Linked DNA regions of Candidatus Microthrix parvicella Bio17-1. The protein of the gene in region 2 interacts with the protein of the main gene of each other region in a pairwise test. Links are inferred from orthologs where the notes say so. Each region holds a gene or a part of one and is shown on either strand. Other genes may lie near its edges. The genes, in order: MPARV_RS0110305 and MPARV_RS0103895.

Region 1 (16,284 bases), on a different replicon or contig from region 2:
TCGACCCATTCGGCGAGGTACCTCAGCCAAGAGCACGTTGACGACGCAATGATCCCATGGATGGGTGAGTTCATCGACGAGGTGCTTGGGGCGAAGGGTGCCGACGTGACGAAGCTGGCGGCGTCGGGTTCGGCAGGGGGAGCCCTGCTGGATGCTGCCGCCGATGCCGATCAACTGGTGGTGGGTTCGCGTGGTCTCAACAGGTTGCAGCGCACCGTCCTGGGTTCGGTGAGCCGGCAGCTTGCCAGCCACACACCGTGCCCGCTCACCGTGATCCCTCCCGCAGACGTCGACGGGGGAGTCAACGATGCGGGGGTCGCTGCGAGCGGACCGGTCGTGGTGGGCATCGACGGATCCGCCAACTCCATGACCGCGCTCCAGTGGGCGGCCCAACGGGCTGTTCGCACCGATTCGCTGCTGCGGGTGACGATGGCGTGGCGGGGCGAGTCGGCAGGTTGGCGACCGGCTCCCGAGTTCAGCGATGTGCTTCCGGCGGATCAAGTGTTGGAGGCCCAGGCACAGGAGATGCTGGACGAGGCCATTCAAGCGGCGGCGCTTCCCGACTCGCTCCGTCTGGAAACGCTGCTGCACGAGGGCTCGCCGAAGCATGCGCTCGATGAGGCCGCCCATGGCGCGTCCATGCTGGTACTGGGCACTCGCGGCCACGGGGGGTTCATGGGGCTGCTCCTCGGTTCGGTGACCAGCCACACCCTCGACCACCTGCGTTGCCCGACCACGGTCGTTCCGGCGGCCTGATCACGCCAACAAGCAGCCTGGAGGGTAGGCAGGCCGGTTCTTCGACCGGTCAGGCCAGCGTGTCGTCAATCCAACTGCGCAGAGCGGGGCCGGGAAGGGCACCCACCTGGCGGCCCACCTCGTTGCCGTCGTGAAACAACAGCAGGGTGGGTATGCCCTGAACACCCAAACGGGCCGACACCCCGGGGGCCTCGTCCACGTTGACCTTCACCACTCGCAACTCGCCGGCTCGTTCGGACGCCAGCTTCTCCAGTTCGGGGGCGACCATGCGACATGGTCCGCACCAAGGCGCCCAGAGGTCGACCACCACCGGCAACGAAGACCCCTTGACCACCTGGGTGAAACCAGCCTCGTCGACCTCGATCAGCCATGGGAGCTTGGTATGGCAGCCGGCGCACTGCGGCTTGCCCGACGCGATATCGGGGACGCGGTTCTTGGTGGTGCAGCTTGGACAGGTGATCACGGTCGATGACATCAGGGCCTCCGGTGGTTGGATGGCTAGGAACGGGTAAGCGGCTTGTACTTGATGCGGTGGGGCTGGGATGCCTCGGCACCCAGTTCCTTCTTTCGCATCGCCTCGTAGTCGCTGAAGTTGCCCTCGAACCAGCGCACCTGGCTGTTGCCCTCGAAGGCCAGAACGTGGGTTGCGATGCGGTCCAGAAACCAGCGATCGTGGGAGATGACCACGGCACAACCGGGGAAGCTCTCCAGGCCTGCCTCGAGGGCGCGGAGCGTGTCGACATCGAGGTCGTTGGTTGGCTCATCCAACAGCAACACGTTGCCGCCGGTTCGCAGCAGTTTGGCCAGGTGCACCCGGTTGCGTTCGCCGCCCGAGAGCTGTCCCACCAGCTTCTGCTGGTCAGCGCCCCGAAAGTTGAAGCTGGCGCAGTAGGCGCGACCGTTCATCTCGCGCGTGCCCAGCTTGATGGTCTCATCACCGTCGGTGATCTCCTCGTAGACGGTGCGTTCGCCATCGAGGTGATCCCGGTGCTGGTCGACGTGGGCCATCTGCACGGTGGAGCCGACCCGGATCTCACCCGAGTCGGGCTGCGCATCCGGCGCGGCCGTTGCCTGTTCGCCGGCTTCGACCAGCATGCGGAAGAGCGTGGTTTTGCCGGCACCGTTGGGGCCGATCACACCGACGATGCCCGCCTTCGGAAGCGAGAACGTGAGATCGTCGATCAGCAGTTTGTCACCGAAGCCCTTGGTCAGGTGATCCACCTCGATGACCTGATCGCCGAGGCGATCGCCCGGTGGGATGTAAATCTCCAGACCATCGCTCGCGCCCCTGGCGGCCTGCTGCTCGGCGAGCAGTTGGTCGTACGCGGCCAGGCGGGCCTTGCTCTTGGCCTGGCGAGCCTTGGGCGCCATGCGCACCCACTCCAGCTCTCGCTCCAGGGTGCGCTGGCGGGTGGAGGCGTGCTTTTCCTCCTTTGCCAGCCGGGCCTGCTTCTGTTCGAGCCATCCGGAGTAGTTGCCTTCGAAGGGCATGCCCTTGCCGTGGTCCAGCTCGAGGATCCAGCTGGCGACGTTGTCGAGGAAGTACCGGTCGTGGGTGATCGCCACGACGGTGCCTTCGTAGTCGGCGAGGAACCGCTCGATCCAGGCGACCGATTCGGCGTCGAGGTGGTTGGTGGGCTCGTCGAGCAACAGCAGGTCGGGGCGCTTCAGCAGCAGGCGACAGAGTGCGACCCGGCGGGCCTCACCACCGGAGAGCGAGGCCACGTCGGCATCGCCGGGCGGCAACCGGAGGGCGTCCATGGCGATCTCGACGGTGCGCTTCAGGTCCCAGGCGCCGGCGGCCTCGATCTTGGCCTCCAGATCGGCCTGCTGGGCCCCGAGCGCCTCATAGTCGGCGTCCGGGTCGGCCCATCCGGCCATCAGCTCGTCGTAGTCGGTGAGCAGCTTGGCGGTCTCGGCCACCCCATCCATGACGTTGCCGGTGACGTCCTTGGACTCGTCCAGCTTCGGTTCCTGTTCGAGCATGCCGACGGTGAATCCAGGACTCAGGCGTGCCTCGCCCGTATACCCATCATCAATCCCCGCCATAATGCGCAGCAGGGTGGACTTACCCGAGCCGTTGGGGCCGATGACGCCGATCTTGGCGCCCGGGTAGAACGACAGCGAGATGTCCTTGAGCACCTCGCGCTCGGGCGGCACCACCCGTCCTACCTTGTACATGGTGAAGATGAACTGAGCCGACATGCATGCTCCAGCGACGGTGGGAGGGAAGCCCGGGCGTGTGCAGCGCCAACCGGGCGGATCGTCGATGGTACAGCCCGCGCCGGCCTTGCCCGGACGGCGGTGTCGTCGTCGATGGCTCCGTATCGAACCGGCTGTGACTCAGTCGGCGTTGTCCCGGGCGGCGGCCATGCGTTTGGCGTGCTCAGACTTCACCGGAGCGTGTTGCTCGGGTGCTGCCTTCTTGACGGGTGCCGCCTTCTTCGCCGGTGCCTTCTTTGCCGGCGCTTTCTTGGCAGGTGCCTTTTTGACCGTGGCCTTTTTGGCAGGTGCCTTCTTTGCCGACGCTTTCTTGACCGCGGCCTTTTTGGCGGGTGCCTTTTTAACCGGTGCCTTCTTTGCCGGCGCTTTCTTGGCCGCGGCCTTTTTGGCGGGTGCCTTTTTAACCGGTGCCTTCTTTGCCGGCGCTTTCTTGGCAGGTGCGGCCTTCTTGGCAGGTGCGGCCTTCTTGGCGGGTGCCTTCTTGGCGGGTGCCGCCTTCTTGACCGGCCCTGCCTTCTTGGCGGGTGCCTTCTTGGCGGGTGGTTCCTGTGCGGAAGGGGACTCGGCGGGCGGCGACTTGGAGGTGCCCTTGGAGTCAAGCGGCGCCATCGTGCTGCCGGCCGGCAACCGCAGGTCGACGCTGCGCAACGGTGTGTCGTAGCCCTCGACCTCCAGCGTCAACTCGGCGCCCATCGACATGTAGTCGCGGGCACGGGTGGGCGGAGGGTCGGCCAATGCCCTGAGCGGCAGATACGCCTTGGTGCCGTTCACATCGATGTAGGCGCCGTGGGACGAGAACTCCACCACGGTGCCGGTGACGGTGTCGCCCGGCTGATGCTCGCTGATGAAGCGAAGAAAATCGCCGGGCGAATTGACGGGGCTGGGCGTGGACGAGCGGCGCTTGGACGAACCGCCCCGCTCGTTGCGGCCGCCATCTGGAGAAGCGGACCGCTGAGCGCCCCCTGCCGCCTTCTGTTTGGCCGCCCGGGACCGCGGCGCCGCGGCGCCGTCGGGTTTGGAATCGCCCACCTTGGGCTTGTCCCCACCGGACGAGCCCGACCGCTTGGTGGGGGTCTTCTTGGGCGCGGGCGCCGCGCCCCTTTTGGCTGGTGCCGCGTCCCTCTTGGACGGTGGCGTGGACTTGGAGTCTGTTTTGGCCTCTTTGACGGCTCGTCTGCTCACCGAACCCCGCACAGGAGTGCGGGCGACGAATACCCACCCCACTCCGGTGACGGGCTTGCCGCCCCACAGCCGATCCTTGTCGAAGAGCCAGGTGTGTTCGCCGTGGAACTCCTGAAAGGAGTCGTTGGAGAACACCGAAGCGTTGGCCTTGTCGGCCACCTGAAGGATGAATGCGTCCCCACGGCCGACTACGCCGGCGGGAGGAGCAACGATTGACCCGTTGAGCACGCGTGCCTCGTAGTCGTCGCTTTCCTTACTGGAGATTCGATGCCCAAATGTCGCGTCCACAATGACCGTGATGTCGGCCTGGGGATGTTCGGCAGCGAATGCTTCGATTGCCTCATCGAGTTGGTTCAGACTGGGTTTGGTTCGCCCTTCGGTTGCAATGTTGGAACCGTCAACGACCACATGTGAAAGGGTCATGACCGCACCAGTCAATCACCTCCGGCTGCGCAAGGTGGGGATCGCGTTTGTTGCCTACCATCGTCGGTCATGAACCCGCCCGCCTTGCCAGCGTCGTCCGAGCCTCCAATTGAAGCGGTGATCTTCGATCTTGGTGGGGTCGTGTTGACCAGCCCGTTCGAGGCGTTCGCCCGCTACGAGGTCCGGTTGGGTCTTCCAGAGGGGTTCATCCGCCGGCTCAACATGGACAACCACGACGACAACGCTTGGGCGCGGCTGGAGCGGGGCGAGTTGGATGAGGCAGGCTTCGCTCAGGTCTTTGAATCCGAGGCTCGCGCCGCCGGTGGTGCCCTGGATGGACGGGCGATCCTGGGAATGCTGGTGGGGGAGGTTCGTCCGCAGATGGCGACCGAGGTGTTCAGACTGCTTGAGGAGGGCTACGGCGTGGCCTTCCTGACCAACAATGGGGTGCCCTTCAGCGAGGTGTCGGACGTGCTGCCCGACGGGTTGGCCGAGTTGCTGGGTGCGGTGGACGCCGTCATCGAGTCGGCCGTGCTGGGGATGAGAAAGCCCGAAGCGGCGTTCTATCGGGTGGCGCTTGGCGCCCTTGGGGTCGAGGCAGACCGGACGGCGTTTCTGGACGACCTCGGAGTCAACCTGAAGCCTGCGCGGGCCATGGGCATGACCACGATCAAGGTGGACGATCCGCAGGTGGCGATGAGCGAGCTCAGCGCGGCGCTGACAGCCCGGCCGCGGCACGGGCCGCCGCCTCCTCCCGCGACGGGCTGAACACGACGGCGACGGCGACGGCAGCGGTGAAGGCGAGCAGTGCCGACACCCCATTGGCGATGTTGAACGCGCTGGTGAACGCCACGCCGGCGCGTTCGATGAGCTCAGCGCCGCTGCCCGACGCCTTGGCGACCTGCCCGGCTCCGCCGACCGAGTCCCTTGCCTCGGCTGCCTGCGCCGGGCTGAGACCGAGCCCGTCAAGGCGGAGGCCGGCCTGGTAGGCGCTGGTGATGATGCTGCCCAGCACGGCGATGCCCAGCGCCCCGCCAAACTCCCGTGTGGTGTCGTTGACGGCGGAGCCCACCCCGGCCTTTGCGTCGGGCACCGCCGACATGATGTTGCCGGTCGCCGGGGCTGCGGTGATGCCCATGCCGGTACCCAGCAGTGCGTAGGCGAACCCGAGAGGCAGATAGGGCCACTGGGGTGTGGCCATGGTGAGCACGGCAAACCCGGCGGCGATGAAGCCAAAGCCTGTGGCGATCACCCGCCCGCTGCCGAAGCGGTCGCTCAGCGACGAACTACGCGGTGCAACCCACACCTGCATCACCGCAACAGGCACTGCTGCCAGCCCGGCGTACAACGCCGAGTAGCCGCGTACGAACTGGAGGTACAGGGTATTGAGAAAAAAGAAACCGATCATGGCGAAGAAGGTCACGGTGATCACGGCGCTGCCCACTGCGAAACGCAGGTCGCCAAACAGCTCGAGCGGCAGCATCGGGTGGGCGGCGCTGCGCTGACGTGCGACGAAGCCGAACAGCGTCAGGGCAGCCGTCCCGAAACCGATGAGCACGCCTGGGTTGGTCCAACCCAGGTTGGGGCCCTCGATAATGGCAAACACCAACGCGGTGATGCCGATGAGCGACAGCACGGTTCCCGCCGGGTCGAGTGGCGTGTTGTGGGGATCTCGTGAGTGGGGAGCCAACATGGCGATGGCGATCATCAGGAGGATCACAATGGGGATGTTCACCAGCAGCGCCGAGCCCCACCAGAAGGCCTCAAGCAGGGTGCCGGACACGATCGGCCCGATTGCGGCACCGGCGCCCGCGAAACCGGCCCAGACGGCGATCGCCCGTCGGCGTTCGTCGGGTGGAAACACCGTGGTCACCAGCGACAGCGTGGCGGGCATGACGAAGGCTGCTCCTGCACCCATCACCACGCGACCGGCGATCACCTGGACGGCGCTCGCCGCCAGACCTCCGACGGCCGCGCCGGTGGCGAAGATCGACAATCCGACGAGCAGTGCGTTGCGACGCCCGAAACGGTCACCGAGCGCCCCGGCCATCAACAACAGCCCGGCGAAAACCAGGGCGTAGGAGTCGATGATCCACTGCAGCGCAGAGTTGGAGGCCTCCAGCGATTCCTGAATGGTGGGAAGGGCCACATTCAACCCCGAGACCGACATGACCACCAACGTCAAGGACGCGGCCATCACACCCAGGATCATCCAGCGTCGCTCATGGATGTGAGGATCCTCGTAGAGCGGGGTGTGGGGCGCCGTCACGTGACGGCGCCGCAGCGGGTAATCGGGCCCAAGCGGGTGAACGCGCTCAGGCGAATTCCCGCCGGTCCTTCTCTGGCAGGGGACCGAAGGATTTGGTGAGAATCTCGTCCTGCTCCTGGCGGTGGATCAGCGACGACCCGGTGGCAGGGCTGCCCGAGGCCACCCGACTGACCCGACGGATCTGCATACCGCGGCCTTCGAACGCCTCGTACAAGCGACCCTTGATGCCGTTCCACGGTCCCATGTTTTCGGGCTCCTCCTGCAACCACACGATCTCGTTGCAGTTGGGGTATCGATCAAGTTCGGCCTCGATGGCAGCGAACGGCCATGGGAACAGTTGCTCCACGCGGGCGACTGCCATGGGTACGTTCAGTTGGTTGCGTCGCTCGATTGCTTCGTGGGCCACCTTGCCCGAGGCCAACACCACCCGGGTGACCGTCTCGGGGTCGAGGCCGGAGTCATCGGGCAGCAGCTCGCAGAAGTGGCCGTCCGTGAACTGGGAAATCGGTGATCGGTAACTCTTTGCCCGCAGGCCCGACTTGGGCGTGAAGATGATCAGCGGCTTGTTGCCGTCTCGGTGGATCTGGCGGCGCAGCAGGTGAAAGTACTGGGCGGCGGAGGTGACGTTGCACAACTGGATGTTGTCCTCGGCCGCCAGGATCAGGAATCGCTCGATGCGGGCCGATGAGTGCTCGGGTCCCTGACCCTCGTAGCCGTGGGGCAACAACATCACCAGGTCGGAGGTTTGCTTCCACTTGTCCTCGGCGGCCACCAGGTACTGATCGACGATGATCGAGGCGCCGTTGACGAAGTCGCCGAACTGGGCCTCCCACATCACCAGCGCGTCGGGGTTCTCCACCGAATAGCCATACTCGAAGCCGAGTGCCGCGTACTCCGAGAGCAGCGAGTCGTAGATCCAGAGCTCGGAGCCGTCGGTGGTCAGGGCGCTGAGGGGCAGGTAGTCGTCACCGGTGTGAAAGTCCACCAGGGCCGCGTGGCGCTGAGAGAAGGTACCTCGGCGGCTGTCCTGACCTGCGAGGCGCACCGGGGTGCCCTCGGCCAGCAGCGAGCCGAACGCCAAGGCCTCGCCGAGCGACCAATCGACCTCACCCGCCTCAAACATTTTGCGGCGGGTGTCGAACTGCTTGGCCAGCTTGGGGTGGATGGTGAAGTCGGCCGGTACCGTATTGAGCGCCTCGAAGATGCGGTCGAGCTCGGTGCGGTCAACGCCGGTGGCGACCGGACCGATGACTCCCTCCGGGTTCGGGGGAGCCGGCACCGTGCGTGGTTCCGAAGGTTTGGCCTCCCGGGTGGATTCCAGTGCGTTGGTCAGTTCGGCGTGGTAGGCGTCTGCCGCCTTCTCGGCCTGCTCCAGGCTGATGTGGCCCCGCCCGACCAGCGATTCGGTGTACAGCTCGCGCACCGGCGCCATGTTGTCGATCCGTTGATACATCAGCGGTTGGGTGTAGCTGGGGTCGTCACCCTCGTTGTGGCCGTGCTTGCGGTAGCAGACCATGTCGATCACAACGTCTTTGCCGAACTCGCGCCGGTACTCGTACGCCAGCCGTGCCACGCGCACACACGCCTCGGGGTCGTTGCCGTTGACGTGAAAGATCGGCGCCTGCACCATTTTGGCCACATCGGTGGGGTATTCGGAGCTGCGGGCCGACTCGGGCGGGGTGGTGAAACCCAACTGGTTGTTGATCACCAGGTGGATGGTGCCGCCCGCCTTGTAACCCTTGATGCTGGAGAGGTTGAGCGTCTCGGCCACCACGCCTTGGCCGGCGAATGCCGCGTCGCCATGCACCAGGATGGGCAGCACCGGATACTTGTTCTCGACGTTCTTCGGGATCTGGTCCATTTTGGCCCGGGCGATGCCGAGAACGATCGGGTCCACCGTCTCCAGGTGTGACGGGTTGGCCGCCAGTTCCAGATCGATCACGTTGCCGGCGACCGACTTGAACTGGCCGCGCTGGCCGAGGTGGTACTTCACGTCGCCGGAGCCCTGCACCGCGTCCTCGTCGATGATCTGCTCGAACTCGCCGAACAGGTCCTGGTAGCGCTTGCCGACGATGTTCACCAGCACGTTGAGACGTCCGCGGTGGGCCATGCCCAACACCGCCGAGTCCATGTGATTGGCAGCGGCCAGCGTGAGCACCTCGTCGAGGATCGGAATGGCCGACTCGGCCCCTTCCAGACCAAAACGCTTCTGGCCAAGAAACTTCGTGCCGAGGAACTGTTCGAGCGCATCGGCCTTGTTGAGCAGGTCGAGGATGTGGATCTGCTCGTCGCCGGTCAGGGTGAAGGTTTTTCCGCTCTCCATCTTCTCCTGGATCCAGCGCTTCTCGTCCACCTCCTGCATGTGCATGAACTCGACGCCGATGGTTCGGCAGTAAGCGTTGCGCAGCACCCGGAGGATCTCGCTGAGGGGCAGGCGATCCTGGCCGCCGACGCTGGCGTAGATGCTCCCCGGACCGGTCTGAAACTCGCGGTCGAGGTCCCAGATGGTGAGGCCGTAGGTGACCGGGTCAAGTTCCTCGTGAATCTCGGGGATCTTGGCCGCCAGCGGATCGAGTTCGGCGATGAGGTGGCCGCGGCTGCGGTACATGTTGACCAGCATGGCGATGCTCATCTGCTTCTGGATGAGCCCGCCCAGGTGATCGGCGGGGTTGGAGTCCTGACGCCACTCCACCGCAACGTACGGCACGCCGATGTCGGCGAATATGCGACGGTAAAAATCCTCATCGCCCAGAAGGAGTCGCTCGACGGTTCTGAGGAACGAGCCGGATTCGGCTCCCTGGATCACCCGGTGGTCGTAGGTGGAGGTGAGGGTCAGCACCTTGGAGATGCCCAGGTTGGCGATCGTTTCGGGGTCTGCGCCTTGATAGGCGGTGGGGTAGGCAAGCTTGCCCACCCCGACGATCACCGACTGTCCAGACATCAACCTGGGCACCGACAGCACCGTACCGATCGTGCCCGGGTTGGTCAGGCTGACCAACGCACCCTGGAAATCATCGACGGTCAGCTTGTTGGCCATCGTGCGGTCGACCACGTCGCCATAGGCGTCGACGAATTCGCGGAAGTTCATCGATTGGGCGCCCTTGATCACCGGCACCATCAGCAGGCGCTCGCCACGACGTTCCACATCGATGGCCAGCCCCATGCCGATCTCGCTGTGGCGGGTCACCTGCGGCTTCCCATCGTCGTCCCGGCTGAAGGTCACCGCCATGTCCGGGTGATGGTCGGCGATGGCCCGCACGATGGCGTACCCGATGATGTGCGTGAAGCTGACCTTGCCACCGCGGGTGCGGCCCAGGTGCCCGTTGATGACCCCGCGGTTGACCTCGAGCAGCTTTGCCGGAACATCGCGAACCGAGGTGGCGGTCGGAACCCCGAGTGAGGCCTCCATGTTTTCGGCGATCGCAGCGCCGATGCCCCGGATGGGCTTGGTCTCACCGGTGGCTGCCGGCGGCTTTGGGGGCGCTGCCTGCTTGGGCGGAGCCTGCTTTGGGGGCGCTGCCTGCTTGGGCGGAGCCTGCTTTGGGGCCACCTGCTGTTCGGGAGCCCCATCAGCGACCGGTGCGTTCTGCTGTGAAGGCTGGGCGGAACGACCGGCGCCGTTCGCGGAGCCATCGCCGCCGAAGTACTCGCGCCACTCCTCGGACACCGATGCAGGGTCTTGGTTGTATGCGTCGCGGTACTCGTCCACCAACCAGCTGTTGGGGCCCAGCAGTTCATCAGGTGAGGTGCTCATCAAGGCCGAGCCTACAAACCCGCACCACGCAAGCGGCACCTCCCGATTCCAGTCGGCATCGGCGCCGCTACGGTGGGGCGCCCCGCGTCATCCGATCGGTCTCGTTCGGTCGCCGATTCGCCCCAAGGAGCCTGCAGTGCTGGTCGCCACCTGGAACGTCAACTCGCTCAACGCCCGCATGCAGCGTGTGGAGGAATGGGTTGAGATGGTGCAGCCCGACGTGCTGATGATGCAGGAGACCAAGCTGGCCGATGACAAGTTCCCTCACTTGAGCTTTCAATCGATGGGATATGAGACAGCCCACTTCGGTGAGGGTCGCTGGAATGGCGTGGCCATCATCTCCAAGGTTGGTCTGAGCGACGTCCACAGCGGGTTTCGCGGTGACGATCCGGCGGGCTGGGACCACCCGGCGGAGGCACGGCTGTTGTGGGCAACCTGTGGACCTGTTCGCTGCGCATGCGTCTACGTGCCAAACGGCCGCGAGGTGTCCAACGACCATTACCGATTCAAGCTGGCGTGGCTTGAACGGTTGCGGAGTGATCTTGTGGACGAAGTGGCCGCGGCAGAACACTTCGTCATCGGTGGTGATTGGAACATCGCGCCCACCGATGCCGACGTGTGGGACGTCGGCGTGTTCGACGACAACTCCACCCACGTGTCAGTCCCCGAACGGGACGCGCTGTTGGCGATCACCGACGTCGGCCTGCGTGACACCTTCCGGGAGCGGTACCCCGCCGACGGTGACCTGTACAGCTGGTGGGACTATCGGGGCGGCAACTTTCACAAGCGAAAGGGCATGCGTATCGACTTTCTGCTGTCCAACCCCACGTTGGCCGATGCAGTGGTGAGCGACCTGGTGGACCGCAACGCTCGAAAGGGCACCAAGCCATCCGACCACGCGCCGGTGCTGGCCCTGTACAACCTCGATGGGGGACATCATGAGTAGTGCAGCAACGGGCGACAGTGCGACCGAGGCCGAGGTGGCGAGTACGGCCACCTTCCCGAACTCAAGCACGATCAGTCGCATCGAGCGGCTGGATCAGATCGAGATCACGCCGCAGCGGGTGGCGCTCCGGCGCGTCGCCGCCGAGATGCGGGCGATCATCGAGGGACTGACCTCCACCAGCACCGACGCCGCCGCGCTCGATGGCATTGCCTCCGAGCTTGCCGATATTGCCACCTTGATCGCCGAACACCCCAAGGGGCGGGTCTACGAAGGCTTCGCCGAGCTGGCCAACGCCGGGAGACTGACGCCCGACAACCCCGAGGTCCAGGCGTTGGCGGCCGAGATGTACGCCACGTTCGACCACAGCCCGTTCATCGGCCTGGCCAATCCGCTTTCGCCGCCCATGAGCCTGCATATGCACAGCGACGAAGTCACCGGCACGGTCACGTTTGGTTCGGCGTACGAAGGGCCGCCCGGCAACGTGCACGGCGGTTACGTCGCAGCCGTGTTCGACGAGCTGTTGGGCTCCACCCAGGGGCTCTCGGGTGCCCAGGGTATGACCGCCTACCTCCACACCGACTATCGGTCGCCGACGCCGCTGCACACCGAGCTGACCATGAGGGCGTGGGTGCACGATCGGGTGGACCGCAAGATCCGGGTACGTGGCACCATTCACGCCGGCGAGCGGCTGACCGCCGAGTGCGAGGGGCTGTTCATTTCGATGCAGCCGGGCGTCTTCAAGCAGTTGCTCAACGACCGCGCCGAGCTCGACGACGCCTGATTAGGAGTCGGAGTCGGCGATGAGCTTCAGGAGCGCTTGGCCGAAGAGGTCCGCTTTGGTGGGGCCGATGCCGCGGGTTTCGAGGAGTTGGGCGCGGGTGACGGGGCGGTCGCTCGCCAACCGGGTGAGCACGTCGTCGGTGAGGATGACGAATGCGGGCTTTTTTGCGGCACGCGACTGTTCCAGACGCCAGGCACGCAGCCGACCGAACAGCTCGGCGTCGGCGCCGGTGAGCCCGGCCTTGGTGACGGGCGCCGACTTGTGGCCCTGCCTGGATCGAGGAGCGCGTGGCCGCCGGTGTTCCACACCGTTGAGGAAGTCGAGTGCCGCCTCGACCGGTTCGAGAAATGCCGACGGCTTGCGGCGCATCTCCCGGGTGCCGGTGGTGCGTTTTTCGGCCCGATGCAGCACCAGCTCGTCCTCGGCACGGGTGATCGCCACGTAGAACAGCCGGGTCTCCTCGGCCAGCTCGCCCTGGGTCTCGGCGAAATGGATTGGGATCAGGCCTTTCTCCACCCCGGCCAGGTGCACCACCTTCCATTCGAGGCCCTTTGCGGCGTGAAAGGTGGACAACTCCACCACGTCGGTATCCGAACCGCCGGCATCGGCCAGGCTGGATCGCAGCCAGGCGGAGAACCCGGTGGGGGTGCCGGCAGGGTCGAGGTCGAGGTACTCGCGGCCCATCCGCACCAACTCGTCCAGGTTGGCCAGCCGATCGGCTGTGAGGTGCTGCGGTGCGATGCGACCAGCGTGGCCCGACGGACCCGCTGCGGTCTCGCGCCGGTTGGGCACAGCCCCCCGAGGAACGGGCCCGGAGGGCTCGGCTGCAGCTGTGGCTTCGTCGAAGTTGTCGTCGAAGTTGTCGTCGTCGTCGCCATCGAGCAACGCCTCGCTGCGTTCCACCTGCGGACGCACCTCCCGCAACTCCCGGGCCAGATCGCCGATCCAGGTGCCCACCTCGCGGGCCCGCCGGAGGCTGCGGAGGACGTCGTTCACCTCGGGCTGGTCCAGCAGACCGCCGCCCCCCCGGGTGCGATGGGGGATACCGGCAGCTCCGAGGGCCTGGGTCAGGGGGGCAAGCTGCGCGTTGGTGCGTACCAGCACGGCAAGGTCGGCCCAGCGGCGCCCGGGTCGGCGTGCCGATCGCAGCTCCCGTGCGATGTGGCGGGCCTCCTGGACCTCGTCGGGATGGACTGCGACGGTGGGGATGGGCCCGTCGGGCCGGGTGGGCACCAGTGCGGCGCCCCGCTGATCGCTGCCGTCGCGCAGCACCTGGTTGGCCACCGTGAGGATCTGCGGCGACGAGCGGTAGTTGCGGGTGAGGCTGACCGTGGCCGTTTCCTGGAAATACCGGGGCATGTCCACCAGGTAGCTCGCGTCGGCCCCGTTCCAGGCATAGATCGCCTGATGTGGGTCGCCGACCACGGTGAGGTGAGCGCCCTCGCCCATCCATGCCGACAGCAGCTGAAACTGGCGGGGGTTGACGTCCTGAAACTCGTCGACGAACAGGAACCGGTTCATCCATTGACGCCCCGAGGCGTAGACGGGGTCGGCGCGCAGGTCGCGGGCGGCCAGGCGCAGGAGGTCATCGAAGTCCACAACCCGCTGGCGACGCTTGTGGTTGACGTAGGCGGCCATGATCTCGGCCATGCGGGTGGGGTCGTAAGGCGGATCCCGGCGGGCGGTCGTTGCGGCGGCCGGATAATCCTCCGGCTCGACGCAGCGGGCGTTGGCCCATTCGATTTCGCTCATCACGTCCAGCAGCGCTGTGGTGGTGCGCTCCCCGCTGACGCTTCGGATCATGCCCAGCTTGGACGTGATCAGCTCGGGGGGAGTGATACCCCGTTCCGCCCAGCGCTGACGGAGCTGGGCCCATGCGATCGAGTGGAACGTGCCGGCCTGTACGCCGTCGCGAAGGCCGAGTTGGCCCAACCGGCTGCGCAGTTCGGAGGCGGCCTTGCGTGTGAACGTGACGGCCAGCACCGCCCGTGGGTCGATGGCTCCGGTGGCGGACTGGTAGGCGATGCGCCGGGTGAGCACGCGGGTTTTACCCGACCCGGCACCGGCCAGGATGCGGAGGCGGAGGGACTCATGGGTGGCCGCTTCCCGCTGCTCGGGATTGAGGCCGGCGACCAGAGCATTCGGCTCTGTGGATGATTCGCTCACCCGGGCGAGCGTACCGGCCGCCGGTGACACTCAAGTCGGGTCAATCGTTCGCCCACGGTCATCTTCGTCCCGATATCGTTGGCGCCGAGATCTCAGGAGCACCCATGGCATATCCCACCAACCTGCTGCAACCCGACGAGGAGGTCGTCCTCGAACTGAATCCGCACTGGAAGTACCTGTTCTGGCCCACGCTCATCTTGGTGCTCAGCATCGTTGGCGGCCTCTTCGTGCTGAATCAGGAACGGGTGGTTCAGGTCCCGCTGGGGCTGGTGGTCCTCATTGCACTCGGTTGGTTCATCAAGCGATTCATCCTCTGGCGCACCACCACGTTCATTCTCACGACCGACCGATGTATCTACCGGTCTGGGGCGCTCGTGACCTCCGGGGTGGAGATGCCCCTCGAGCGCATCAACACCGTGTTTTTCCAGCAGACCCTGTTCGAGCGGATGCTGGGCGCCGGCGACCTGGCCATCGAGTCGGGCGGTGAAACCGGCAAGGAGTACTTCCACGACATTCGCAACCCGCCCGAGGTGCAGCACGAGATCTACACCCAGATGGAGGCCAACGAGAATCGCAAGTTTGATCGCATCGGCCAGGAGGCTGCCGAGGGTGCCCGCGCCTACAGCGCGTCGACGGCACAGACCGGTCCGATCACCGTGGCCGAGCAGCTTGAGAAGCTGGCGGAATTGCGTGAGAAGGGTGTACTCACCGACGAGGAGTTTGAAACCCACAAAGCCAACCTGCTGGCCTGAGCCCCTCCGGTTTGCGCTGCTCGGACCTGGTCAGTCGGGATCGGGCGACCACACCAGGTCCCAGCGGTCGTTGCAGCCGCTGCAGCGGTACACCAGTGGGATTCCGTCAGTGATTTCGTCGGGTTCGCCATCGAAGCTGTCGCCGGTGGGGATACCGGACAACTCCGCCCGGTCCCACGGGTCGAGGTTGGCGCCGGCTTCGGTGGACGGCGCCGCGGCGCCGACCGGGTTGGACCACGGAGCATCGGACGCCTCCGGGTCGGTGGGGTCGACGAGGAGGTGGGCCTCGAAGCCGCAGTCGACACAGATGATCACCTTTGGGGGACGGGCGGGGTCGTGCACGGAAGGAACCGTACCGGAGCAGGGGCCCAACACACCTCCCATTGCCGGCCCGGCCACCATCCGGAGGGGTGACTGCTGAGCTCAGGCCACCGCGTCGAGGGCGGCGACCTGAGTGGGCGACAGGGTGACCGAGGCGGCGCGCATGTTGTCCTTGAGGTGATCGATCGACTTCGTGCCGGGAATGGGAAGTACCACCGGTGACCGCTGGAGCAGCCATGCCAGTGCGACCTGGGTCGGTGAGGCGCCCACGTCACGGACCACGTGGTCCACGGGCCCGCCCGGCTCCGCCAACCTGCCGGTGGCGATTGGAAACCAGGGAATGAACCCGATGCCCAGTTCGGTGCAGCGGTCGAGGACGTCCTCAGAGGCCCGTTCGATCAGGTTGAACCGATTCTGCACGGTGGCAACCGGGATCTGCTCGCGGGCTGCGTTGAGCTCCTCGACCGACACCTCGGAGAGGCCGATGTGGCGCACCTTGCCCTCGTCGCGCAGGTCACCGAGCACGCCAAACTGTTCCTCCCGGGGAACCGCCGGATCGATTCTGTGGAGCTGGAACAAGTCGAGGCGCTCGACGCCGAGACGGCGCAGGGTGAGCTCGGCCTCCTGGCGCAGGTACTCCGGGCGGCCGACAGGGTGCCACTCGCCCGGTCCGGTCCGAACCAGACCGGCCTTGGTGGCGATGGTGACGTC
Region 2 (15,038 bases):
GAAGGGTGTGGACGGCGTAGCGACCACCGTGGGGCAGACCCAACGGGGGGTGGCCTTCGAGGTGCCGGACCGAACCGAGGGCACCCTGGGTCAGATCCAAAGCTCGGCCACCACCTCGGCCTACGACCCGGCCCAGTGGAACCTCGTCTCCGGCACAGCGCCGAAGGGCCCCGACCAGTTGGCGGTCAACGAGGGCGGCACGACCGCAGCCAACGCACAGGTGGGTGACACCGTTGTGGTGTTCCTCCCCACCGGCCGTCGACAGATGACGATGACGGCCATCGTGTCGCCGGTGGTGCCCGACACCAACTCCATGTTCCAGTTCACCGATGCCGTAGCGGTGTTTGACCCGGTGGTGAACGCCGAGCTGTTCGGCGGCGACGATCGGGTCGACACGATCCTGGTGGCGGTCGCTCCAGACGCCGACGTCGGTGCGGTCAAGGCCGCAATCGAAGACCGGCTGCCCAGCGGGGTCACCGTCGGGAGCGCAGACGATCTCACCGCCCAGGTGGTCGGCATCATCAACACGATCGTGGACGGCATAGAGACCGGCATGCTGGTGTTCGCCGGCATCACCCTGTTTGTGGGCACGTTCCTGGTGGCCAACACGTTTTCCATCGTGGTCGCCCAACGCACCAAGGAACTTGCGGTACTGCGTGCCGTCGGCGCCGGCAGACGCCAGGTGTTCGCATCGGTCCTCGGAGAGGCCGCCGTGATCGGGGTACTGGCATCGATCCTCGGTTTGGCGACGGGGCTGGCATTGTCCACGCTCGCCGGCTGGGCCATCGACACCGAGCGCGGGGCGCACCTGGTGATCTCGACCCGCACGGTGGCCGTCGGCCTGGGCATCGGCATGGGCGTCACGCTCGCCTCGGCCCTCTTCCCCGCGCTGCGGGCCATGCGGGTGGCGCCGGTGGCGGCAATGCGCCAACACGAGGCCACCCCGGCCGGCCGTGGCCTTCGCGGCCTGTTGATTGCACCGATCGCCTTGGTGATCGGCATTGCCGGCATCGTCGTCGGCCTGGGCGACGGCCGTTCGATCAGCTCCAGGATCGGCCTGATCGGTGGCGGCGCAGTGGTGATGTTCCTGGCCCTGGCCGGCCTCTCACGGCTGATCGCCGCTCCGGCCGTGCGGCTGATCGGCGCACCCTTGGGACGAGGCCCCATTGCGACGCTGGCGCGCACGAACGCGGCGCGCAACCCACGCCGCACCGCCACCACCGCCGGGGCGCTCATGATCGGCCTCGCACTCATCGCACTGGTGGCCACGGTGGGGTTGTCGGTGAAGCAGAGCCTTGAGAACCAACTGAGGAACAACACCACCGCCGCCTGGTTCGTGGTCCCAAACCAGCTGGTCCCACCCGACCCCACCTCCATCACCGACGCACTAGCCAAGGCGCAGGGTGTTGCCGCCGTGGTGCCGACGGCGTTCTCCAACGCCACCGTCGCCGGCCCTCGGGGTGAGGCATCGGGTGTTGCGGTGGCCGGCCTGGCCGAGGTGCCCAAGGTGTATGACCTGGGTGTCACCGAAGGTCCCACCCGCCAAGCCAACACCGATGACGGCCAGGTCTGGTTGTCCGCCGATGCGGCGAAGAGGCAGGGCGTCAAGCTGGGCGACCGGATCACGGTGTCCACCGGCACCGGGGCCACCGCCACCACCACGGTTGGTGCCATCTACACCCGCACGGCCGCGCTGTCGGACGTGATCATCGACCAGTCGATCGCCGACCAGGTGGGCGCCCAGACGTTCGTCCAGGCGATCGCCGTCAAAGGCACACCGGGCACCAGCGACACGGCGCTCAAGGCGGCCATCGAGCCGGTGGCGGGCGAATTTGCCAACGCCGAGGTGATCACACCCAGAGAATTCGAGAAAAGCCAGACCGGGCCGCTGGACATCGCGGTCAAGGCGGTGTCGATGCTGTTGCTGGTGTCGGTGCTGGTGGCCGGCCTCGGGGTGGCCAACACGCTGGCGCTTTCGGTCTACGAACGCACGCGGGAGATCGGCCTGCTGCGCGCGGTGGGCACCACCCGCAGGCAGATCCGCAAGATCGTTCGTCGGGAGGCGGTGATCACGTCGGTGTTCGGCGGGCTACTTGGCGTGGCCGTGGGCACGACCCTTGGCATCGCTGCGGTCAAGGTCCTTCCGGACGCGTTGTCGGGCACCCTCGTCATCCCGTGGAGCTGGATCATTCTGTGCATCTTCGTCACGGTGATCATGGGCCTGTTCGCCGCCCTGTGGCCCGCATGGCGAGCGTCGAGAATGAACGTGCTGGATGCCATCTCGCAGGAGTAGTTCGCACACCCGGCGCTTCGAGTGCGGTCCACAAGGGGCGGCATCAATGGTGACCGCAAGGTTCGGTGTGGTGTACTGAGCGCGATGGACTCGGGTGACAACACCATCGGAGCGACGCCAATGCCAAGCGGCAGGACACAGGCCACCACCAGGCGAACCTTTCTCGGAGGTACTGCGCTGGTTGGCGTCGGCGCGTTGTCGGCGTGCGGTTCCGACGACTCCCCCACCGGCACGGCGATCCCACCCACCGAGACCTCCACCAGCCTGCCACCGGTGCCCAAACTCAACGGCGATCCGTTTGCGCTTGGCGTGGCCTCGGGCGACCCCAACGACACCTCCGTGATCCTCTGGACACGCGTGATAACCAACCCCTCCAAGGCGGACGGAGGCATCGGTTCGGTACCCGTGCCCGTGAGCTGGGAAGTGGCCACCGACGCCAAGTTCGACAGTGTGGTCGCATCCGGGGCCGAGGTGGCCACCGCCGACTTCGCGCATTCGGTGCACGCCACCGTCGACGGACTCAAGCCCGATGGCACCTACTGGTATCGATTCTCCATCGGCGCTGCCGTGTCACCCGTAGGCCGGACCCGCACCATGCCCACCGATGACTCCCAGCCGTCCTCGGGCCAATTCCGGTTTGCCATGGCCACGTGCCAGGACTTCCAGGGAGGCCGCTACGGGGCGTGGGGTGATGCGGCCAAGCTGGACGACTTGGACGCAATCGTGTTCCTCGGCGACTACATCTACGAACTGCCAAACATCCTCACCGGCCCGAACGGCGACACCAGCCGTCACTACACCTCCGAGGTGCCCACCGACCTCCCCGGATTTCGAGCCCGCTACGCCCAGGTCAAAGGCGACAAGCAGTTGCAGGCGGCGCACGAAACGGCACCGTTCTTCGCCACGTGGGACGACCACGAGGTGCAGAACAACTACACCAAGGACGTCGACCCCGAACTGCGCCAGGCCGGCTACCAGGCCTGGTGGGAGCACATGCCGGTGCGGCTCCCGCCGCCGCAGAACGGCGAGCTGGTCGTGTACCGCACCCTCGACGTGGGCGGCCTGATCCAGCTGTTCATCCTGGACACCCGCCAGTACACCGACCCGGGCGCCTGCCCGGGCGACAACCCGGTGGGAACGGTTCCGGACTGCGAGGCCCGGTCCGACAAGGACCGCACCCTCCTGGGCGACACCCAGAAGGCCTGGCTGTTGGAGGGCCTGGAGCAGTCGACCACGACCTGGACGGCGCTGGCCAACCCCGTGCTGTTCGCCGGGCTGGTGACCGGCACCGTGGAGGATCCAGCAACGAAGGCGCAGGTCCCCACCTTCTTCCAGGACACCTGGGACGGCTTTCCCGCCGAGCGGGCCACCATCCGCTCGGCGCTGGCCAAGGTGGACAACCCGGTGGTGCTCACCGGCGATTACCACGCCGGCTTCGTGTTCGATGTGAACGACACCGACGCCATCCCCCCGGCGGAGGGCCCGGCGGTCTGCCCCGAGTTCCTCGTCACCGCCATCAGTTCCTTCCTGTTCTCTGAGGACTACACCAAGTTCAACCCGCAGGTGCGGTACTTCGAGGCCAAGCACGGCTACGCGGTGTGCACCGTCACCCAGGAAGACTTCAGCTGCGAGTTCCGGTACGTCGACGACGTCTGGGATGCCGACAGCCCGATCACGGTGGGCCCCACCTGGGCGGTCGCCAAAGGCGAGCACACGGCCACCGAGGTCACGCAAGGATGACCCCCAGGCCGTTGTCAGCCGTGCATCCCGCCACGATCTCGCCTTGCTGACCCCGACGCCGATCTCGGCCGACCCGGCGGCGGGCCACGGCCCCTTCGAGACGGCCCGGTTGGCGGCCGCACAGCTGACCGAGGCCCTGGGACGAAACGACCACCGCCTGGCCGTTTGGCTGGGTTCGGGCTGGCAGCGGGCGGTCGACCGGCTCGGCGTCACGGCCACGGTGTCCACCGCCGACCTGGCCGGGTTTCATCGCGCCGGTGCCATGGGGCACGGCTCCGACGTCCACAGCGTCCGGATCGAAACACCGGACGGTATCGGCGTCCAAGCGCTGGTTTTCACCGGGCGCACCCACCTCTATGAGGGCCACGGCCCGGCTGCCGTCGCCCACGGCGTTCGCACCGCCGCTGCGGCGGGATGCCGGGTGGTGGTGCTGACCAACGCCGCAGGGTGCATGCGGGAGGGCTGGGGGGTGGGTCGCCCCGCGTTGGTCACCGACCAGCTCAACCTCACCGGGGCCTCCCCGCTGACCGGCCCGCTGCCCCCACCGCCGAACGACTCGCGCCACGTCGACCTCACCGACGCGTATCACCCCCGCCTGCGTGACCTGGCCCGCAACGCGGCACCCGACCTGCCCGAGGGCGTGTACGCAGGGTTCCACGGGCCCGAGTTTGAGACACCGGCCGAGATCGTTGCCGCCCGTCGCCTGGGTGCCGACCTGGTGGGCCAGTCGATGGTGCTCGAAACCATCGCGGCCCGGCAGGTGGGGCTGGAGGTGCTCGGCATCAGCCTGATCACCAACGCCGCCGCCGGGTTGGGCGGCAAGCTGTCGGCCCAGGAGGTGGTGGACGTGGCCCACGCAGCGGCCCCGGAGCTGGCCGTCCTGCTGGCTGATGTGCTCGCCGCGCTGGCCGCCCACCACGACCTCTGGCAGGACCCACCATCATGAGCAGCGAGCGCGTGGTACTCACCGGAGGCACGGTGATCACCTGCGACCCAACCGATCGCGTGATCAACCACGGCGCCATCGCCATCGAGGGTGAGCGGATCGTCGCCGTCGGCTCCGGCGCCGAGGTGGCCGCCCTCCTGCCCGGAGCCGTCCACCGGCCGTTGGGCGGCGCCATCGTCATGCCGGGCCTGATCAACGCCCACACGCATTTGGCCATGACGCTCTTTCGGGGGCTGGCCGACGACGTGAACCTTGAGGGCTTCCTCGCACTCGTCATGCCCGCCGAGGCAGCAGTGCTGTCGAGCGCTGCCGTGCGCGACGGGGTGGCGCTGGCCGTCGCCGAGTCGCTGCTGGGTGGCGTGACCTCCGCCCTCGACATGTACTTCTGGGATGAGGTGGCCTCCGAGGTGGCCCACGACGCCGGGCTGCGCCTGGCGGGAGGGCCTGCGTTTCTGGGCGGCACCGGGCCGGAGGGCAACAGCTTCGACGCACAGGTCCAACGGGCCCGGCGCCTGTGGACCCGGGAACCCGCCGAGGGGTGGCACACGGCCATCGGCCGCTGGGCCCACCCCCACGCCACCTACACCCTCGCTCCCGACCAGCTCAGCGCCGTGGCCGCCGCCGCCCGGGAGGTTGGGGCCCGCATCCACACCCACGCGGCCGAGTCCGAAGGTGAGGTGGCCATGGTCAGCGAAGCTCACGGTCTCCGTCCCGTCGAACTGCTCGACACGCTTGGCCTGCTCGGTGCCGACGTGGTGCTGGCCCACGCCGTCCACCTCGACGACGACGAAATCGCCGCCATCGCCAGGTCGGGCACATCGGTGGCCCACTGCCCCGGCTCCAACCTGAAGTTGGGATCGGGCGTCGCCCGCATCCCCGAGCTGCTCGACGCCGGAGTCACCGTGGGCCTTGGTACCGACGGACCGGCATCCAGCAACGACCTGGACCTGTTCGCCACCATGCGCCTGGCGGCCCTCATCCACAAGGGTGTCTCTGGCGACGCCTCGGTGATGACCGCTCACCAGGTGTTGCGGGCCGCGACCATCGGTGGGGCCACGCTGTTGGGCGCCGGCGACGAGTTGGGGTCGATCGAGCCGGGCAAGCTGGCCGACCTGGTCGTGCTCGACCCCGGTGCGCCACACCTCACCCCGACCTACGACCCCGTGGGCACGGTGGTGTACGCCGCTGGGCGTGGCGACGTCACCGACGTGTGGGTCGGCGGCCGCCGGGTGGTCGCCGACCGCGCACTGCTCACCATGGATGTCGCCGCCGCCCGGGCGGCCGTCTCGGCGCGACGTCCCGAAGTGCTGGCCGCAATTCGGTGAGCAAATCCACACAGGGGCTACCGCTCTGGACCATATTCACGTTTGCGGCCGGTTTTCGCCTCGCCACCCTGTATCTTGCACGCACGCGTCGAAGCGAGGTCCGGCGGTCGCTCGTGTGGATCGCCGGAGCGGGGGCCGCGATCGGTCTGCTGGTCCTCCTTGGCCGGATCACCCCGGCGCGGCCACTGGAGGGCGTGATCACTGCGGCGGTCGGTGGTGCGGTCGCCATCATCGGCACCGCGCTGAGCCGCACCCTCACGCGGCTCATATCGAGGGCGCCACCCGACGGGGAGCCCGAAGCCGAGCAAGCTTCACAAGCCACGGACACGTTGCGAGATCTGCTGACGCAGTTCCAGCGGGACTATGGCGGCTGGGCCGACTCTCTGAACGAGCCTGCACCAGCTCCTGGCATCGGCCAGGCGGAGCACCTCCCCATGCAAACCGTAGGTGTCGATCCTTATCGGGTGCTCGGCGTCGGCCGGACCGCCGATGATCAAGCCGTCCGCGGGCGTTACCTCGCACTTGTGGAACGGGATCGGCCGGCCAACTATCCCGACTCGGCCGACTTCACACCCCAGCGAACTCGTGCCGCAGCAACCGTGAGCATTCTCAACGAGGCCTACCGCCTGATCCGCAACGAGCGCGGCTGGAGCTGACGGACCGACGCGGTCGACGCTGCGCCAACCGCCTCAGCGAGAATCGGCGAGACGCAGGGAAGCACCCTGCGGGGTGGTGCGTTCAGCGTTGGTGGTCTGCACCCAGGCCGGACCATCCGGGGTGACCAGCGTGACCACGTTGGTGTTGGTACACCCACCGTCGCCAACCGCCTGGTAGTTGACCCTGGCCGAGGTCGCACGGTGCTCCTGCCCCCGCTCATCGATGCCGACCGGCTCGGCCCACGCCACGCGGACGCTGTCGGCATCGCATCGCGCGAACACCTCCGACCAAACCATCGGTGACACCAGCAGGTCACCGGGCGCCCAGAGGTCGCGGATTACCTGCGGTTGCTGTGATTGCGGCTCGGACAGCTCATTGAGCTCATCGCGCGAACCCTCCAACGGCGTGATCGTCGCCCGCCATGCCGTGAATCCGGTCGGCGCCGCGGCGCCGCTGAGATGCTTCGAGCCGGCACGGTAGCCATCCCAGTCGTCCGGGTAACCACCCGGAGCTTGACCATCGTCGGCGGCCCCGGTGCTCACCGGGGCACGCGAGACGGTCAGCCGGTAGGGCACGCCGACCCGCCACCGATAGTCGATCGAGTTGGCGTTGCCGGCCGCGGACGGCAGCCAACCAGGCCCGCCGTCCAACTCGCCGCGGGCTCCGTATCCGCCCCAGTTCACAGCGCCGTGCCCCGGGTGCTGGGACGCCCATTGCGGGCCGGTGTGAGCGGCGCCCTCACGGCGGCCGGTCGCCGCGTCCTCAAAGCTCACCTGCAGCGCCCAGAAATACAGATCGTGTGTCGGTGGCTCGTCGAGGATCGTGACGGTCACCGCAACTTCGACGAATCGTCCGGGCAGGTCCCAGAACAGGTGCATCGACGATGCCCGGTTGCCCGACGTTGGGTACCCCCGGGTCCGTTCCACGCCACGGGTGCCGTCAAGACCGTCGCTACCGCCACCGAAAAGCCGCCGCCACCAACTCACCAACGGCCCCGGCTGTTCACCCAAGATCGGCTTCGACCTCGTCCAACTCGGCCATCAGGCCCTCCCACTCGGCCATGGTGGCTGCGGCCTTGTCCTTGGCCTCGGACAGTTCGGCAACCAACACCTTCACCTTGTCGCCGTCGTCGTACACGGCGGGGTCACCCATCTTGGCCTGGATCTCCAGGACCCTGCCCTCGGTGCGCCCCACCCGCTTCTCGGCCGCCTGAACCCGCTTGCGAAGCTCCCGGGTTGCGTTGGAGTGACGCTGTCGTTCCTCGGCGGAGGCCTTACGCCGATCGGCGGGGTTGCCGCCACGGCCGGCTGTGCTCGACGACGCGCCTGTGGCCATGGCGCCGGAGGCGGGAGGCGACGCGCCCCCAGCCGAGGCGGAAGTAGTGCCTGCGCCCCGAGGCGTGCGTTGCTTGGCCGCCTGACTCTGAGCCCTTTTTGGGCCCCTGGCAGAGCCGCTGCCGCTGCCGGTCGACCTACTCGACCCGGATTTACCCGACCCGGATTGACCCGACCCCGATTTGTTCGACCCTGCCTTGCCCCCGCCCGAGCCCGAAACCGAGCCGGTCAGCGGGTGTGGATGCAGCACGGCGTCGTCAACCTCGGTGTGCACCGTCACCGTGCCGTTGCGCACCTCGATCAGCCCTTCGGCCACCGACCGGATCAGGTGCCGATCGTGGGTCACCAGCAACACCGTGCCCGGATAGGCATCCAGCGCATCCTCCAGCACGTCGCAACTGGGCAGGTCGAGGTGGTTGGTCGGCTCGTCGAGCACCAGCAGGTTCACCGGGTTCACCATGATCGAAGCGAGCGCCAGCCGGGTGCGCTCACCGCCGGAGATGTCGCCCACCAGCCGATCGACGGCATCGCCGCGAAACCCGAAACTGCCCAGGATCGACCGCAGGTTGCGACCCGCAGGGTCGGCGCCAACCGCCCCCCGAAAGGTGTCCTCCACGGTGGCGTCAAGATCGAGCTCGTCCACCTGCTGCTGGGCGAAGTACGCCACGTCGACGTTGGCCCCCAGCTGGGCATGGCCCGCCGAGGCCTGGAGCTGTCCCAGCAAGAGCTTCACCAGTGTGGACTTGCCTGCACCATTGGGCCCCACCAGCGCCCACTTTTCGCCCCGTTCGACCACCAGGTTCACCCCGGTCAGGATCGGTGCATCGTCGTCGTAACCCACCGAGATGTCTTCGAGCTCGGCCACGACACGGGCGGACCGCTGCGGCTTGGGGAATCCAAACTTCGCCACCAGTTGGCGGTGGTCGGGCAGTTCGATGCGGTCGAGCTTTTCCAGGGTCTTGAGGCGGCTCTGCACCTGGCGGGCCTTGGTGGCCTTGTATCGGAATCGGTCGATGAACTTTTCGGTGGCCGCCACCGACTTGGCCTGGCTGGCCGCCTGGGCCTGCAGGTTGGCCAGCCGTTCCTCGCGTTGCACGATGAACTCGGCAAACCCGCCGACGTATTCGGTGGCGCCGCCACCGACCACCTCGATGACCCGCTCGGCCACAGCATCGATGAAATCGCGGTCGTGGGACACAAACAGGATCGATCCGGGCCAGGCGGCCAGCTGCTCCTCCAGCCAGGTCACCGAGTCGACGTCGAGGTGGTTGGTGGGCTCATCGAGCACCAGCACCTCCGGCTTGGACAGCAGCAGCTGGGCCAGCGTTGCCCGCATCCGCCAGCCCCCGGACAGCTCGGACACGCTGCGGTTGGCGTCGGTCGCCTTGAATCCCAACCCGGCGAGCACCCGCTGGGCCTCGGCCTCCAGTTGATAGCCGCCGGCGGCCTCAAAGCGGGTGCTGATCTCGCCGTACGCGTCGAGTGCCGCTTCTGCTTTGGTCGCGTCCGGCGAGGCCATTTCGGCCTCGAGCGAGCGCAGTTCGTTCTCCATGCCCGCCAGGTCGCCTGCGCCCGCCATCACGTGAGCCAGCACGGTGTCGTGCACCTCATCGGTCAGGTCCTGGGGCAGGTAGCCGACGCTCAGGTCCTTGGTGCGGTGCACGTCGCCCGCATCAGCCTGCTGGTGACCAACGACGATCTCAAGGATCGTGGTCTTGCCAACACCGTTGCCGCCCACCAGGGCGATACGTCGGCCTGGCAGCAGCCGAAAGGTGACGTTGCGAAACAACGTACGGCCGCCGTGGGCCTTTTCGAGCGAGGAGACCGAAATCATGAGCAGCCGAGGCTACCGAGCGGGACCCTCCGCTCGGTCATCGTGCCCCGCCACACCGGCGGGCGGTGCGCGCTCACAGCGCCGGCCGGTGCAAACCGTCGCCTCAGAGGGCGCTCGCCGCTCCCGGGCCCGGGGTCGGAGCGGACGGGTCGAGCGAGCCGAGGCCGGCCGCCAGGGCCGAGCCGACCACCAGCGCACCGCCCACGATGGCGGGCGCACCGGGGCGTTCCCCCGCCACCGCCACCGCCATCACGGTGGCCACCACCGGTTCGGCGGTGGCGATCACCGAGGCCCGGGTGGACGAGATGCGGGTCAGCCCCGCCCCAAGCAACAGGTAGGCCAGCAGCGTTGACGCCAACGACAGCAAAGCGAGCAGACCGGCAACATCCCAGGAGGGCCATGCCAGATCGGCAAAAGGCACCAGCACCAGCCCGCCGATCAGCATGGCGATGGCGTAGGTGCGAATCGGGCCCAGCAGCTCCACCAGGGTGCGTCCAACCAGGTAGTAGCTCGCGTAGCTCAACCCTGCGGTCAGCCCCCAGGCGACCGACGCTGCGCTCACGGTCACGCCTTCGCCTCCGGCCGCTGCGGTAAGGGCCACCCCGCCAGATGCCACCAGCACCAGCGTGACGGAGCGAGGCGTCGGCCGCATCCAGCCCAGCATGACCGAACCGATCAACACCCACACCGGTGCGGTGTACAACAGCACCCACGCCAGCGTGATGCCGCCCCGCTCGATGGCTGCGGGCAGCGCCGTGTAGAAGACCGACACGCCGATGAGCCCAAGCGTCACCAGCCGAACCCACACCATGGGTCGACGCAACGGCGATGCCGAAGCACCGGTCGTGCCACCGGAGCCCCGCAACCGTGCCCGCAGCGCCTGCACCAGCCAGATCATCGAGAACCCCACGCCCGCCACCAGTGCCCGCCACGTGGCCATCGTGACCGGGCTCAGACCACGGTCGGCCAACCCGTTGGCCACCGGGCCGATCGTGCCCCACAGCACCGCTGCACCAAGGACCGCCAGCGCACCGATCGTCCCCGGGCTGTGCCCACTACCGCCGTGCCCATCACCGCTGTGCCCACTACCGCCGTGCCCACTACCGCCGTGCCCACTACCGCTGTGCCCACTACCGCCGTGCCCACTACCGCCGTGCCCACTACCGCCGTGCCCACTACCGCCGTGCCCACTACCGCCGTGCCCATCACTGCCGTGCGAGCGTTGGTTCACGCCTCCGAGGATGCCCGCTCCTTGGCCCACGGGTAGTCGGCCTTGCCGGTCGGCGAGCGCACCACCTCGTCAACCAGCACCAGCTTGCGAGGGGCCTTGTACCCGGCGATCGTGCCTTTCACGTGTGCTTTCAGGTCGTCAAGGGTCAGCTCGGTGCCCTCCCTGGGCGCAACGACGGCGGCTACCGTCTCGCCCCAGCGTTCGTCGGGCACGCCCACCACCACGGTGTCGAAAACGCCCGGGTGGGTTTTCAGCGCCGCCTCGACCTCCTCGGGAAACACCTTTTCCCCGCCGGTGTTGATGCTGACCGAGCCACGGCCCAGCACGGTGATGGTGCCGTCGGTGTCGACGGTGGCCTGATCGCCGGTGACCGCCCAACGGACGCCGCCGACCTCGACAAACGTCTCTGCGGTCTTCTTGGGGTCGCCGTAGTACCTCAGCGGCATTCGCCCGGTGCGGGCAACCCTGCCCATGTTGCCCGACCCCGGCTCGACCGGCTGCAGGTTCTCGTCGAGCACGCAGGTCACCGCCGGGTCCATCGCAAAACGAGTGCCCTTGCTGGCATCCTCGCCCGGCATGAGCCGCTGGGTGGCGTGTGATCCGGTCTCGGAACTGCCGTAGCCGTCGGCCAGGATCAGGTTGGGGAGAATCTCCTGAAGACGGGTCTTGTTAGTGGGGTGAAGCGGCGCCCCACCGGAGGAAATCGTGTACAGCGAGGGCACCTCGAAGGGCCCCTCGGCCTCCCACGCGTCCAGCAGCGGGCGGGCCATCGCATCACCGATGAGGATCAGGATGTTGACCCCTTCGGCGGCAACCTGCCGCCACACCTCGGCACCGTCGAAGCTGCCGGGCAGCAGCACCATCCGTCCGCCGCACAGCCACCAGGACATCGAGGTCCACTGGGCTGCGGCGTGGATCAGCGGCGCGCAGGCCATCGTCACCACGGCGTCATCAAGGATTCGCTCGGTCAGTTCCTCGGCCGTGGACACCGGGCCCACGAGCCGCATCGGGTCGCCTCCACCGACACAGGCGAAGAAGGCATCCTCCATGCGCCACTCGACGCCCTTGGGCATACCGGTGGTGCCGCCGGTGTACATCAGGTAGACGTCGTCGCCGCTTCGAGCCGGGAAGTCCCGATCGGTCGAGGCCGCCCCCACCGCGTCGTCGTAGTCGAGCGCCCCGAACGTGGTCGGGTCGGTGGTGGGCACGTCCGCCCGGGGGTCGATGTCGTCAACCACCAGGCTGATGCGAAGGTCGTCGAGTTCGGGTGCCACCTCGGCCAGGGAATCGCTGAAGCGCCGGTGGAAGACAACCGCCACCGCGTCGCCATCCCGAAGCAGATGCGACAGCTCGGCAGCCACATAGCGGTAGTTGACGTTGAGCGGAACTGCACGGATCTTGAACGCGGCCAGCATCGTCTCGACATACTCCGCGCAGTTCTGCAGGTAGCAGGCCACGTGGTCGCCCGGCCCCACCCCCGCGTCGGTCAGGACGTGTGCCAGCGCATTGGCCCGCTCCTCAATCTGCCGGTAGGAGACCCGCTGCTCCCCCACCACGAGCGCTTCGCGGTCTGGATACTGATCGGTGGTCAGCTCCCAAAGATCGGCCAGGTTCCAAGGAACCGGTGAGGTCGCTGCGGTCGTGCTCTGTTCGTTCATGTTCCCCCTGTGTGTGGCAATGCTGCTCGTGCCCGCTTGCGCCGACCCTTGAAACTGCAACGTGTTCTAGTCTGAGCCGATGGGTATGCCATCGGATCTTGGAATCATCGACACCATGGTCGGGTTTCCGTCCCCAGACCGTAGCCAGGTGTACAAGTTCATACAGCCTCATCTGCGAGATGAGGAGTCGAAGAGCTTCACGATGCCGGCCGCGTACATGTTCAAGGACATCCCCCCGGAGATCGATCCCGAGGCCGACCCGGTGGCGGTGGTGCTGATGAACATGGATGCCCACGGCGTCGAGCGCGCCATGGTGAACGTCGCCAAGGACGACCGCGAGGCACCCCGCCGGGCACTGCGTGACTTTCCCGACCGGTTCATCCCCTGCGCCGAGTTGGACCCCAACGGCGGCATGGACACCGTCCGCCTGTTGGAGCGACTCGTCACCGAGTTCGGCGTGCGTGCGGTGACCACCACCCCGTTCGCCTACCGGGTGGCCATCAACGATGCCCGCTACTACCCGCTGTACGCCAAGTGCGTCGAGTTGGACCTGCCCATCTTCGTCACCGCCGGCGTGCCCGGCCCGCGGGTGCCGATGGCCGACCAGAAGGTTGAGCTGATCGACGAGGTGTGCTGGTTCTTTCCCGAGCTGAAGTTTGTGATGCGCCATGGTGCCGAGCCCTGGGAGGCGCTGGCGGTCAAGCTGATGATCAAGTGGCCCAACCTGTATTACTCCACCTCGGCCTTCGCCCCGAAGTACTACCCGCAGGCCATTATCGACTACGCCAACAGCCGGGGCGGCGAAAAGATCATCTACGCCGGATACTTCCCCGCCGGGCTGACCTACGAGCGCATCTTCTCCGAGCTGCCCAACGTGGGGTTCAACGACGACGTGTGGCCCAGGTTTCTGCGCACCAACGCCGAGCGGATTTTGGGCCTGAACGCGTGAACGCCTGAGCGACGCGGCCATCGAACGATATTGGACACCGGCGAGGCTCCGGGAACCTGTGCCACCGCCGATCGGGTGGTTCTGACCCGCGTCGCCGTGAATCCCCAACAGGGAGGTACCCGAGGCCTTGGCGCACCCTTGGGTACCCTCGAAGGACCCGGCGACCGGCCCGTCTGCCGAGGCCAGGCCGGGCTCTCACAGGCGCTGCGCCAGGCCGGCATGGCGCCGTTGGAATGACCGACGATCGCCACCTTGCCGATCGTCACCGTCAGTGCGGGAGACCTCGTGGTCGACGCGAACTGCGAACCGCTCCCGATACCGCCGTGAAGGCCAATCACCAAGGTCACCGAACCGGCACGTGCCTGCTGCGCCGATTGCGGCATGGTCAGCTGATAGCTGCGCTGCGTTCCCCCGACTTCAGTGTCTGGCTGGTCGTGCCCGTCGGCAACGGCGGCGGCGCCGTCGAACATCCACAACCCGCAGCCAACAAGGTTGTGGCGGCCACGAAAGCGCCGGTTCGAAACCTGCTCCTCGTCACCAGTCAGGACCCAGGTGGCCCAAACCCCATGCGGCCTGGCATCAGTCCGACTCGACCAACCGAAGATCGACCGGCTCGGTGGTGTCAGCCGACGATGGGGCGCTGATTCGTTTGGCCGTGTGGAGGCACGCCTCGGTGAGCTTGGGGCCGAAGCTCACCATGGCCGGGGCCAGGTGCCCCTCGTCGTAGCGCACAAACTCGGCGGTGGGGATCAGCAGCGCGGTGCGGGCCTGCTCGAGGGGGGACACGGCGCGGTCGCGCGTCGTGACCAGCACGGTGGTCGGCACGTCGCAGTGCCTGATCCAGCGCCGGGAGTCGAAGGTGGCGACCGCCATGCCCGCCTCGGTGACCATGCGCCAGTCATGGCGTCGCATCTCCTCGGAGGCCCACCGTTGCATCGTGGAGGGCCTCGACCCGCTCGGGGCGATCGGGATCCGCTTTCGCACCGACTTGGGCAGCCCCCAGGTGAGGCGCAGCGGCCCGGCGACCGCCGAGACGGCTCCGACCAGTACGATCTGCTGACGCAGGCCGGG

The links.
Region 1: the proteins of MPARV_RS0103895 (region 2) and MPARV_RS0110305 interact in binary tests that used the Escherichia coli proteins (3 or more experiments, as listed by UniProt). The link is inferred for Candidatus Microthrix parvicella Bio17-1 from one-to-one orthologs.

Annotation. Positions count from the first base shown.
Region 1 is NZ_AMPG01000002.1:436,818-453,101, reverse strand. The notes cover bases 6,700-10,922. They hold MPARV_RS0110305 (multifunctional oxoglutarate decarboxylase/oxoglutarate dehydrogenase thiamine pyrophosphate-binding subunit/dihydrolipoyllysine-residue succinyltransferase subunit), read right to left. Parts: upstream 10,608-10,922; coding sequence 6,900-10,607; downstream 6,700-6,899. Other genes in these bases: MPARV_RS0110300 (exodeoxyribonuclease III), read left to right, coding at 10,744-10,922; MPARV_RS0110310 (MFS transporter), read right to left, coding at 6,700-6,853. In the rest of the region: MPARV_RS22680 (universal stress protein), read left to right, coding at 1-756; trxA (thioredoxin), read right to left, coding at 806-1,231; energy-dependent translational throttle protein EttA, read right to left, coding at 1,255-2,961; MPARV_RS24130 (histone H1-like repetitive region-containing protein), read right to left, coding at 3,100-4,584; MPARV_RS0110315 (HAD-IA family hydrolase), read left to right, coding at 4,654-5,352; more of MPARV_RS0110310, read right to left, coding at 5,291-6,699; more of MPARV_RS0110300, read left to right, coding at 10,923-11,553; MPARV_RS22675 (PaaI family thioesterase), read left to right, coding at 11,546-12,334; MPARV_RS22670 (ATP-dependent DNA helicase UvrD2), read right to left, coding at 12,335-14,500; MPARV_RS25220 (PH domain-containing protein), read left to right, coding at 14,605-15,252; MPARV_RS0110280 (hypothetical protein), read right to left, coding at 15,283-15,594; MPARV_RS0110275 (aldo/keto reductase), read right to left, coding at 15,676-16,284. UniProt on the Escherichia coli protein: E1 component of the 2-oxoglutarate dehydrogenase (OGDH) complex which catalyzes the decarboxylation of 2-oxoglutarate, the first step in the conversion of 2-oxoglutarate to succinyl-CoA and CO(2).
Region 2 is NZ_AMPG01000001.1:788,148-803,185, forward strand. The notes cover bases 7,547-10,523. They hold MPARV_RS0103895 (ABC-F family ATP-binding cassette domain-containing protein), read right to left. Parts: upstream 10,130-10,523; coding sequence 7,964-10,129; downstream 7,547-7,963. Other genes in these bases: MPARV_RS0103890 (hypothetical protein), read right to left, coding at 7,547-7,971; MPARV_RS0103900 (EamA family transporter), read right to left, coding at 10,233-10,523. In the rest of the region: MPARV_RS0103865 (ABC transporter permease), read left to right, coding at 1-2,293; MPARV_RS0103870 (alkaline phosphatase D family protein), read left to right, coding at 2,378-4,033; MPARV_RS0103875 (purine-nucleoside phosphorylase), read left to right, coding at 4,077-4,979; MPARV_RS0103880 (amidohydrolase family protein), read left to right, coding at 4,976-6,304; MPARV_RS0103885 (J domain-containing protein), read left to right, coding at 6,301-6,960; more of MPARV_RS0103890, read right to left, coding at 6,994-7,546; more of MPARV_RS0103900, read right to left, coding at 10,524-11,390; MPARV_RS0103905 (acyl-CoA synthetase), read right to left, coding at 11,357-13,018; MPARV_RS0103910 (amidohydrolase family protein), read left to right, coding at 13,098-13,967; MPARV_RS0103920 (alpha/beta fold hydrolase), read right to left, coding at 14,547-15,038. UniProt on the Escherichia coli protein: Genetic data indicate it may be involved in ribosome assembly or function.